Regions from separate parts of the Georgenia sp. AZ-5 genome, predicted to be linked through region 1. Evidence: riboswitches for the same ligand, from Rfam matches in the RefSeq annotation. Region 1 holds a riboswitch; the other holds the start of a gene.
The links. A riboswitch is a leader RNA that binds a small molecule or an ion and turns the genes downstream of it on or off. The one in region 1 is predicted to bind thiamine pyrophosphate.

Region 1 (5,539 bases):
GCGCCGCGCTGGCGGTCGCCATGACGCTGCCGTACGCGGTGCACCGGATCTTCCCGATGAGCGCCCTGGCCGTGGGGCTCTCCGCGGTGTTCGTCTATTCGCTGCTGCACTTTCCGGCGTACCCGGGAATCAACGCGTTCGTGCTGCTGCTCGGCGTCGCCCTGCACAGCGACCGCCGCCGCGCCCTCATCGCCTTCGCCGCGACCGTCGCGGTGATGATGGCCTCTCTGTCGGCGCAGCCGGCGTCGGTGGCGAACCCGTCGGACTGGGTCGCCACCACGCTGATGACCGTCGTCGCGTACCTGCTCGGCGAGAACTGGAGACTCCGGCGGGTGCGCTGGTCGGCGCTCAGGAGCGCACCGAGCTGCTCGAACGCGAACGCGCGCTGCTGGAGCGCCAGCGAGACGAGCGGGCCCGCCAGGCCGTGACCACGGAGCGGCTGCGCATCGCGAGCTGCACGACGCCGTCGCGCACGCGATGAGCGTCATCGCGGTGCAGGCGGGGATGGGGCATCACGTCATCGACACCCAGCCCGCGGAGGCGAAGCGCGCGCTGGCGGCCATCGAGACGACGACCCGGATCGCACTGGTGGAGATGCGCAGGATGCTCGGCGTCCTGCGGGACGAGGGCGAGCCCGACGCCTCCCTCGGTCCGGGCCACGGCGTCGACGACGTCCCCGACCTGATCGCGGCGGCCGGCGACGGCGGCGTGACCGCCACTCTCGCGATCCGCGGAACCCCGCGCGAGCTCCCGGCCGGCGTGGACGTGTCGGTGTACCGGATCGTCCAGGAGGCGCTGACAAACACCATCAAGCACGGCGGGCGGACCGCTCGGGTGGTCCTGGACTTCTCCGGTGACGAGCTGCGGGTCGAGGTGACCGACGACGGGGCTCGGCCGGCCGGTGACGGCGCTCGCTCAGCCGAGCAGGATGCTGCCCCGGCACGCGACGGCGCTGCCCCTGCCGGCGATGGCGCCCCCGTGCCGGCCGGCGCGCCGCCCGCCGCCGTCGCGAACGGCGCGCGAGCAGGTGCAGGTACGACACCCCGGCCCCCCGCCACGACGGCGCACGTCCCGGGCTCGGCCGATCCGCGGTTGGGAGCGGCCGTCAGGCACGTCGGCAGCGGCCAGGGCCTGATCGGGATGCGTGAGCGGGTCGCCGTCCTCGGCGGGGAGCTGTTCGCGGGTCCGGTGCCCGGCGGCGGGTTCCGCGTGCTTGCACGCGTGCCGCTCGGCGTGAGTGCCAGGTGATCCGGGTCGTCGTCGCCGATGACCAGGCCCTCGTGCGCGGGGGATTCCGTGTGCTGGTGGACTCCGCACCCGACCTGGAGGTGGTGGGCGAGGCGGCCCACGGGGCGGAGGCGGTCGACATGGTCTTGCGCCAGCGCCCGGACGTCGTCCTCATGGACATCCGGATGCCCGTGATGGACGGGATCGAGGCCACCGGGCGAATCCTCGGGGCCCGACCCGAGGTCAGCACGAAGGTGCTCGTGCTGACCACCTTCGAGCTCGACGAGTACGTCTTCGGTGCGCTGCGGCTCGGCGCCAGCGGCTTCCTGCTCAAGGACACCCCGCCGGCCGACCTGCTCGCCGGCATCCGCACCGTCGCGGCCGGCGAGGCGCTCCTGTCTCCCCGCGTGATGCGGCGCCTGATCGAGGAGTTCGTCGCCCGTCCCGACCCGCACGTCACTGCCCCACCTGTGCTGACCGGGCTGACCGAGCGGGCGGTAGAGGTCCTCACGCTCATCGCCCGCGGCTGGTCCAACACCGAGATCGCCGAGCGCATCTACGTCACCCCCGCGACCGTGAAGACCCACGTCAGCAGGCTCCTCATGAAGCTCGGCGCACGGGATCGGGCCCAGCTCATCGTCATCGCCTACGAGAGTGGCCTGGTGACACCCCGACGGCCCGAGCCCTGAACGCGAACGGCGACGGAGGGTCGAGCGGGCATACGCCGGGTCTTCGAGGCCTCAGTTCGGATGCCGCCGCAGGGGCCAGGGCCGGAGGGGCGCGTGAAGAAGCGGTGTCCGCAGCTTCAGCGTCTCGCGCGCCAGGTACTCCGGTAGCTAGCCAGCACCGCCATCAAGCACTTGCGGCGGGAGCCCGTTCTGCAGCAAGCCTGGCGGCCCGGACCCCGGGCTGCGGCCGTCGGGACGACCGGCGGCAGAAGTCCTCCCGGCCGGGTTCCCCGCCGCGGAGGAGCCGAGGGGGATGCCTACACGGCGCCCTAGTGACGACTTGCGCGGAGAGCCGCGCTTGGGCGCGTGGGCTGATCGCGTGAGGTCCGCTGAGCCGGCCATGCTCGTCTGCCTGCTGTGGCGCTGATGGATCTGCCCGCCTCGTGCTGGGCTGGCACGACTTCGCTGCGCCCGTCCCGGATGATGGGGACGACGTCCGCAATTTTCCACGGTGCGAGACAGTGGCGAATGATTGTCGGGAAGCGGGCGCCGTCGCCCTAGCATCACCCGCATGGAGACGACGACGTCCACTCCCCGCCGCCAGATCGTGGGCAGGCTCGCAAGAGAGCTCGCGGGGCGCGCCGGCGACGGCATGCTCAAGGTGGCGATCGACGGGCCGGATGGCGCCGGGAAGACGACGTTCTCGCGTGACCTCGACGATGCGCTCAGGCCGCTGCTGGGCGACAAGGCCGAGGTGCACCGGTTCAGTGCCGACCATTTGCTGATACCGGTCTCGATCCGTCGCTCTGAGCAGGCGGCCGACCCGCGCTGGCTTTACGGGCACATCTGTGACTGGGAGCGGATTCGGTCCATCGCCGCCGGGGCGCCGGGATTCGATGCACGCGGCTCCGTCTTGCTCGTTGACGGCATGACCCTTCAGCGGCCCGAGCTCGCCGACCTGTGGGACGTGACCGTCTACCTCACCGTGCCCGAGGAGGTGACGGTGCAGCGCATCTTGGCGCTCACGTCCACGCTCGAGGAACCCGACGCGGCGATCGAGGCCCGCTACACCGAGCGGTATCTGCCGGCCCTGCGGATCTACGCCGACGCGGTGGGTCCAATGTCCCGTTCCGACATCGTCATCGAGATGAGCGACTTCCAGCGGCCCACCGTGCTGCGCTGGGGGCAGGACCTAGGAAACCGCTGAGCAACAAATGACCTGCGGCCCGGGTGCCGGTATGTGGACTTAACTGGTCACCTCGCCGCGCCGGAACGCGAGCCGGTCAGGCAGAACCCCGACGGCCTCCTCGGGGCGGCCCACAGTTCTCGGCAGAGCCATGGCGTCACTCAGCCCCAGCGACCGGGCACGAAGCTGGGTTCGAGGCGCTACTTGCGGACACCGAAGTGCTACCTGCCCGAGGTGCGGCTGCCGCGCCCATCCCTGGCCGCCGGGCCGAGCGACTTCGAACTGTTTTGAGGGATCCGCCGGCGTCTGAGGACCAAGGACATGAGACCGCGCTCTTAGCCTTGCGCCTCATGATCTAGAGACCACTGGCTCGCCGTGCTTCGAGACTGTTGTGGGCAGGACCGCGGGCTGGCCGTGGCCGTCACCGGGACCGTTCGGCCGCCATGTGCGCGGCCTGCGCGCCATGCAGGTGCGCGTGGACGTGCCATCTGCCGATCGGGACGACGAGCGGGCGTCCGGGACGGAGTCGGGAACGATGGTGGCGCGCAGCCCGAAGACCTCGTGCAGGACATCCTCGGGGTCTTCGGTGCTCCGCATCCTCAGCGCCTACCGTCATGGCGGCGGCGCACCCCTGTCGCATCTCTTGCGCGTCGGACCCTGCACCGCGCGGCCGGCCCGCGCCCGACCGGCTGGTCGCACCGGACGGCGGGGTAAGGTAGCCGCCGACGCGGGGTGCCGTGCGGACGCACGGCTGAGAACACACCCGTTGAACCTGATCTAGTTCGTACTAGCGAAGGGAACGTCGCGGATGTCCGCACCTTCCAGCACCGACCTGTCCCACCAGTCCGGCGGCGCCATCGCGCCCGAGCACCTGGGCGCCGCCCTGGCACGCCTTCGCGAGAGGCAGCCTCTGGTGCAGTGCCTGACCAACATCGTCGTGGCGCAGTGGACGGCCAACGTCCTGCTCGCCGCGGGGGTGAGCCCCGCCATGGTCGACACCCGCCACGAGGCCGCCGCCTTCGCCGCCGTCGCCGACGGCGTGCTCGTCAACCTCGGCACCCCCCAGGACGACACGGCCGCCGCGATGGCCCAGGCGGTGGCGGGCGCGGCCGGCGCGGGCACCCCGTGGGTGCTCGACCCCGTCGGCGCGGGAGGCCTCGCCTGGCGCACGCGCATCGCGCTGGACCTGCTGTCCGAGTCGACCCCCGCCGTCGTCCGCGGCAACGCCTCGGAGATCCTCGGCCTCGCTGGCGGGCAGGGCGGCAAGGGGGCCGACAGCGCCCACACCCCGGAGGCGGCGCTGCCCGCCGCCCGGGAGCTGGCCCGTGCGCGCGGCACCGTGGTCGCGGTCAGCGGCGCGGTCGACCACCTCACCGACGGCGGGCGGGTGGTACGGGTGGGCAACGGCACCGTGCTGCTCACCCAGGTCACCGGCGCCGGCTGCGCCCTCGGCGCCCTCATGGCCGCGTTCGCCGGCGTCGTGGAGGACCCCCTGCTCGCCGCGACGGCGGCCACGGCAACCCTGACGGTGGCCGCCGAGGCCGCCGCCGGGCACAGCGGCGGCCCGGGCAGCTTCGCCGTCGCGCTGCTCGACGCGATCGCCATGCTCACCCCCGCGGACCTGACCGACCGCGCCCGCCTCTCCTGACCGAACATGATCGCCACCACCGCGGGCCGGCCAGCGCCCGCACGCGCCCCGCTGGACCTGTCCCTCTACCTCGTCACCGACACCGCCCTGTGTGCGGACGTCGGAGTCCCCGGCACGGTCGCCGCCGCGGTCGCCGCCGGGGTCACCGCCGTCCAGCTGCGAGACCCCGGCGCCACCGACGCCGAGCTCGTCGCCCTCGGCCGGGAGGTGCGCGCCGCGCTGGCCGGAACCTGCGTGCCCCTGCTCGTCAACGATCGGGTGCACCTCGTCGAGGAGATCGGCGCTGACGGCGCGCACGTCGGCCAGGGAGATCTCGGCATCAACGAGGCGCGTGCCCTCCTCGGCGAGACATGCCTGCTGGGCCTGTCGGTGCAGCAGCCCGACCACGTGGCGGTCGCCCTGGAGCACGGCCCCGAGGTCGTGGACTACCTCGGCGTGGGGCCGGTGTGGGCCACGGCGACCAAGCCCGACCACGCCTCGCCCGGCGGCGTGGAGCGGGTGCGCGACATCAGCGCGGCCAGCCCGTGGCCGTGCGTGGCCATCGGCGGCATCACCGCCGAGCGCGCCGCCCTGCTGCGCGGCACGGGCGCCGCCGGGATCGCCGTCGTCAGCGCCATCTGCGGGCAGGGCGACCCGGCCGCCGCCGCGGCCAGGCTCCGCCGGGCGTGGGAGGGGCGATGAGCAGACCCCCCGTCGCGCTGACCATCGCCGGCTCGGACCCCTCCGGCGGCGCGGGGATCCAGGCGGACCTGAAGACGTTCTCCGCGCTGGGCGCGTACGGCACCGCCGTGATCACCGCCCTGACCGCCC
Region 2 (5,539 bases), 1.9 Mb from region 1:
TGGTGATGATGCACGAGGGCCGGATCATCCTCGACCTCGACGCCGCCACCAAGGCCCGCACCACCGTGCCGGACCTGCTGCACGAGTTCGAGAAGATCAAGGGCGCAGGGCTCGACGACCGGACGATGCTGCAGTAGCCATCTTTCGCGCTTCCGCGTCCATCCCGTCGGATGATCGCGAGGAGAGCCTCATTTTTCGTGACCGAGGCCTCGTCCGGTATTTCTTCTCGCCGACCGGGCGCGGAAATACGCTTGCTGGCTGATGCAATGCTCCTACTTCGACGCCGACCGGTGCCGCTCGTGCACCCTGCTGGGGCGCAGCTACGCCGACCAGCTGGCCGGCAAGGAGGAGCACTGCCGCACCCTGCTGGCCGACTTCCCCGCCCTGGAGTGGCTGCCGCCGGTGGCGAGCCGGGAGTCGGGCTTCCGCAACAAGGCCAAGATGGCCGTGGCCGGCACGGCCGAGGACCCGCAGCTGGGCATCCTCGACGGCGGCGGCCGCGGCGTGGACCTGCGCGAGTGCGGGCTGTACCCGGCGAGCCTGCACGCCACGTTCCCCGTGCTCGCCGAGTTCGTCGGGCGGGCCAGGCTCACGCCCTACGACGTGCCGCGCCGGCGCGGCCAGCTGAAGAACCTGCTCGTCACCGAGTCGCCCGACGGCGAGCTCATGGTCCGCTTCGTGCTGCGCACGGACGAGTCGGTCGTGCGGATCCGCAAGCACCTGCCGTGGCTGCGCCAGGCGCTGCCGAAGCTGGCGGTCGCCTCGGCCAACATCCTCCCCGAGCACAAGGCGGTCCTGGAGGGCGAGCGCGAGATCGTGCTGACCGACCAGCAGACCCTGCGGATGGGCGTCGACGGCGTCGACCTGCACCTGCGCCCGCAGAGCTTCTTCCAGACCAACACCGACGTCGCCGCGGCCCTGTACCGCCAGGCGCGGGCCTGGGTGGACGAGCTCGCGCCCGCCTCGCTGTGGGACCTCTACTGCGGCGTCGGCGGCTTCGCGCTGCACTGCGCCGACGGCGACCGCAACGTCACCGGCATCGAGGTGAGCCGGGAGGCCATCGCCTCCGCCGAGCTGACCCGGGCGCAGGCCGGCCTCGGTCGGGTGCGCTTCGAGGCCGGGGACGCGACGGCGTTCGCGCTCGCCGCAGAGCAGGCGCCGGAGCTGGTCATCGTCAACCCGCCGCGGCGGGGCATCGGCCCCGACCTGGCGGGCTGGCTGGAGTCGTCCTCGGTCCGGTCGGTGATCTACTCCAGCTGCAACGCGGTGTCGCTGGCGCGCGACCTCGCCGCCATGCCGTCGCTGAGGCCGCGGCGCGCACGGGTGCTCGACATGTTCCCGCAGACCGCGCACTACGAGGCGCTGGTGCTGCTCGAGCGGGCGCCCGGCGGGGCGGGTCAGAGGCCGCCGGCGACACGTACGACGGCGCCGCTGACGTAGGCGGCCTCCGCGCTCAGCAGCCAGCCGATGGCGGGGCTGATCTCCTCCGGCTCGCCGGGCCGGCCGAACGGGATGCGTGAGGCGACGCGCGTCGCGCGGCGGGGATCGCCCGCCGCGGCGTGGATGTCCGTGCGCACCGTCCCCGGTGCGACCGCGTTGACCCGGATGCCGTCCGCGGCGAGCATCACCGCGCCGGCAGTCGCCAGGCAGTGGCCTCCTCCAGCTCCAGCAAGGACTCGGCCTCGGTCCAGGTGAGGCCCCCGGACGCGGCCCACTCGGCGATCAGCTCAAACCGCTCGTCGGGGTCCAGCTCCCGGGCGGCGGCAGCTTCGGCCCGCGAGTAGGCGCGGAGCACCTGGTGCATGTGCTGCACGACGTACGGGGCGGACGTGTCGGACGCCGCGCCGTGGTCCAGCCGGTCACGCACCCACGCGGTCCAGTCGGACAGCGCTGACTGGAACAAGGCCTTGAACACCATGCCTCCCACCGGTGACGAAGAACCGAGGGCGCCGGTGACCTCACTCAGGAGCGGAACTCGCGACTCCTTCCGTCCCTATGGTCGCGCTCGTGCCCGGACCCCGGCCAGAACCTGCGGGCGTGAACTGCGCTGCATTCGTCGCCGGCCTCACGCCATCGGAGGACGCGGACCCGGCGCGGTCTCACCTGGCGAACCGGCCATTGACCCGTGGGCGGTCAGGAGTAACTTCGGCCGCACCCCCGGGGAGCGCTGAGGAGCGCTGAGAGTGCGGACAGTCCGCAGACCCGTATACCTGATCCGGTTCGTACCGGCGTAGGGAGCAGGGCATCCGCCCGACGCACGTGCGTCGTCGGCGGGTCTCGAGGTACCCGCGGGCCCGAGAAGGGACCGTGATGAGCACCAAGCTCGAAGAACTGACCGACACCGGCGCCACGCCGGATCAGCTCGGCATCGGGATGCGGCTGAGCATCCACCCCCACTGCGACGACTTCGTCGAGGTCATCCTCGGCGCCCTCGCCGACGCCGAGGCCGCCGGCCTCACCGAGGGCCTGGTGATCGACACCGACGAGGTGAGCACCTACGTCGGCGCCCGCACCGCTCCGGCCGAGCAGCGCCTCGCCGCCTACCTCACCGCCGTCGTCGCCGCGGCCTCGCGCCGCTCGGGCGGCGGGCACGTCGTCGCCCACGTGCTGCTCTCCCGTGGCTGCCCGGGCGAGGTGTCCTGCGACCTCGCGGTCACCGGGCTGCCCGACCCGGCACCCGTGCAGCTCGAGCGCACCGGCATCCGCGCCGCCGCCCAGTGGTCGCTCTACCCGCTGCTCGACGGCGGCTCCGACGCCGGTGACCACATGGCCCACATCGAGGCCGCGATCGCCTCGGCCCGCCGGCGCGGCACCACGACGAGCCCGGCGCACTACGCCACTAAGCTCACCGGTGACGTCGCCGACGTCCTGGCGACCGCCGTCGACGCCTGGGCGCAGGTCGGCGCCCACGTGCCGCACGTGGTCACGCACCTGACCGTCTCCGTGGGCTCCCCGAGCCCGGTCGAGGCGTGAGGGAGGAGCGCGCCATGAACGACACCACCGCCGCCGTCGCCCCCGCCCGCCCGCGCTGGGCCATGAAGGACCTCGTCCTCATGGTCGTCCTCGGCGTCGTCTTCGGCTTCGCCTACTGGGCCCTCGTGCAGGCCTGGAACGGGCTGAGCATCCTCATGGGCCCCGCCGGGGACCTCTCCCAGCACCTGCTGCTCGGCGGCTGGCTGCTGGTGGCACCCATCGCCGTCGCCATCATCCGCCGCCCCCTCGCGGGGGTGATCGCCGAGGTCATCGCCTCGGTCGTCGAGGTGGTCTTCCTCGGCTCCCCGGTCGGGCCGCTGCTGCTCGTCGCCGCCGCCATCCAGGGCGCGGGCAGCGAGCTGCCCTTCGCGCTCACCCGCTACCGCCGGTTCGGCTGGGGCGTCTACGCCGTCTCCGGCCTGCTCGGCGCCGGCCTGGTGTTCTTCTACTCCGCGTTCCGCGCCGGCTGGTACGGCCAGGACATCTTCGCCCTGCGCCTGGTGCTGCAGTGCCTCTCCGGCATCGTCCTCGGCGGCCTGCTGGCCAAGGTGATCGTCGACGCCCTGGCACGCACCGGCGTCGTCGACAACTTCGCCATCGGCCGGGCCCCGGGCCGGTCGTGAGCCGGGCCCAGGCGGCCCCGCGAGCGGCGGGGGCGGGCACCGGGCCGGTCGTGGAGCTCCGCGACGTCTCGGTGACCTTCCCCCGCCGCGCGGAGCCGGTGCTGCGCGGGGTGTCCCTGGCCCTGGCGCCCGGGGAGCAGGTGGTCGTGCTCGGCGCCTCCGGCTCGGGCAAGTCCACCGTGCTGCACGCCATCACCGGGGTGGTGCCGCACACCGTGAGCGCCACCGTCACCGGCACGGTCACCGTGGGTCCGACGACGGCGGCCACGCCCGTCGTCGAGCGGTCCCGGCACCTGGGCGTCCTCGCGCAGGACCCCGCGGCCGCTGTGTGCCTGCCCGGGGTGGAGCAGGAGCTGGCCCTGCCGCTGGAGAACCACGCCGCCGACCCCGCGACCATCGGCCCGCGCATCGGCGCCGCGCTCGACGCCGTGGGCGCCGGCGCCCTGCGGGGCCGGGTCACCGCCACGCTCTCCGGCGGGGAGTCCCAGCGGGTCGCCCTGGCCGCCGCCCTGGTGACCGAGCCGGAGGTGCTGCTGCTGGACGAGCCGACGTCGATGCTGGACCCGGCGGGCGTCACCGCCGTCCGCGGCGCCCTCGACCGGGCGGTCCGGCGGTACGGCCCGGCGGTGGTGCTGGTCGAGCACCGCCTCGACGAGTGGGCCGGCCCGGCCGGGATCGCCGGGCTGCCCGCCCGGGCGCTCGCCCTGGGAGAGGCCGGGGAGGTGCTCGCCGACGGTCCGACCGCCGTCGTGCTGCGCGAGCACGCCGACGAGCTCCACGCCGCCGGGTGCTGGCTGCCCCTGGACGCCGAGCTGCTCGCCCTCACCGGCGCCGAGGGCGGGCTGGCGGCGCCGGCGAACACCGAGCTGCTGCGTGCGCTCGCGGCGGAGGCGGCCCAGCCGCCCGGGGCGCCGGGCGTGCCCGGTGCCCAGGGGGTATCCGGCGCCGGCGGGCCCGCGCACGACGGCGGAGCCCCGCTGCTCGCCGCCCGCGGGCTCGCGGTGGGCCGGGCGGAGCCGGCGGCGCGGCGCACCCGCCGGCGCCGGCAGGCGGCCCCGCCCGCGCCGGCGCTGCTGTCCGGCATCGAGCTGGCCGTTCGACCGGGCGAGGCGGTCGCCCTGCTCGGCGCCAACGGCGTCGGGAAGTCCACCCTGCTGCTCACGCTGGCCGGCCTGCTGGCGCCGCTCGGCGGGCGGGTCGAGGGCGCGCGTCCGGGGCTGGTGTTCCAGAACGCCGAGCACCAGTTCCTCGCCAGCACCGTGCGGGACGAGATCGCCCACGGGCTCCCGGCCGCCGTCGCCGGGGACGTGGTGGCGCGTCAGCTGCGCCGCCACCGGCTCGAGCACCTGGCCGGGCAGAACCCCTTCCGGCTCTCGGGCGGGGAGAAGCGCCGGCTCAGCCTGGCCGCGATGATCGCGCACGAGCGCCCGGTGCTGCTGGCCGACGAGCCCACCCTCGGCCTGGACCGGCGGGACACCATCGCCACCGCGGCGACGCTGCGGGAGGTGGCGACCGGCGGCGGCGCCGTCGTGCTCTCCAGCCACGACCTGCGCACCGTCGCCGGGCTCGCCGACCGCGTCGTCGTCCTCGGGGAGGGCGGCGTGCTCGCCGACGGGCCGACCGCGGAGGTGCTGCGCGACGGCGAGGTGCTCGCCCGGGCCGGGCTCACGCTGCCGCCGCTCGTGGCGTGGCTGCTCGAGCACCTCCCCGGCCCCGCCGTCGGGCACGTGCTGCGGCGGCTCGACGATGCGGTCCCGGCGGCACGGCCTCGCGGCGCACGGGCGGCGGCGCCATCCGCGGTGGAGGTTCCGGCGCCGGGTTCGCCGGCGGATCCGGCGGCGACGGCGTCGCACTCCCGGGCGGTGGCCCGGTGAGCGCCCTGACGGCCGCGCCGGTCGTGGACTCGCCCTTGGCCCGGCGCAACCCCACCGTGAAGCTGGCGC

Region 2: another riboswitch for thiamine pyrophosphate. It lies ahead of ACF0H8_RS01255 (YkoF family thiamine/hydroxymethylpyrimidine-binding protein); the one in region 1 lies ahead of thiM (hydroxyethylthiazole kinase).

Annotation. Positions count from the first base shown of each region.
Region 1 is NZ_JBINOU010000001.1:2,154,703-2,160,241, forward strand. It holds gene ACF0H8_RS10120 (type II CAAX prenyl endopeptidase Rce1 family protein) at 1-22, opposite strand, end outside; gene ACF0H8_RS10125 (hypothetical protein) at 21-428, shown strand; gene ACF0H8_RS10130 (sensor histidine kinase) at 454-1,248, shown strand; gene ACF0H8_RS10135 (response regulator) at 1,245-1,916, shown strand; gene ACF0H8_RS10140 (hypothetical protein) at 2,467-3,102, shown strand; TPP riboswitch at 3,800-3,898, shown strand; gene thiM (hydroxyethylthiazole kinase) at 3,890-4,729, shown strand; gene thiE (thiamine phosphate synthase) at 4,736-5,410, shown strand; gene thiD (bifunctional hydroxymethylpyrimidine kinase/phosphomethylpyrimidine kinase) at 5,407-5,539, shown strand, end outside.
Region 2 is NZ_JBINOU010000001.1:256,149-261,687, reverse strand. It holds gene ACF0H8_RS01275 (ABC transporter ATP-binding protein) at 1-137, shown strand, start outside; gene rlmC (23S rRNA (uracil(747)-C(5))-methyltransferase RlmC) at 262-1,440, shown strand; gene ACF0H8_RS01265 (SDR family oxidoreductase) at 1,398-1,625, opposite strand; gene ACF0H8_RS01260 (hypothetical protein) at 1,625-1,918, opposite strand; TPP riboswitch at 2,149-2,256, shown strand; gene ACF0H8_RS01255 (YkoF family thiamine/hydroxymethylpyrimidine-binding protein) at 2,311-2,973, shown strand; gene ACF0H8_RS01250 (ECF transporter S component) at 2,988-3,596, shown strand; gene ACF0H8_RS01245 (ABC transporter ATP-binding protein) at 3,647-5,470, shown strand; gene ACF0H8_RS01240 (energy-coupling factor transporter transmembrane component T family protein) at 5,467-5,539, shown strand, end outside.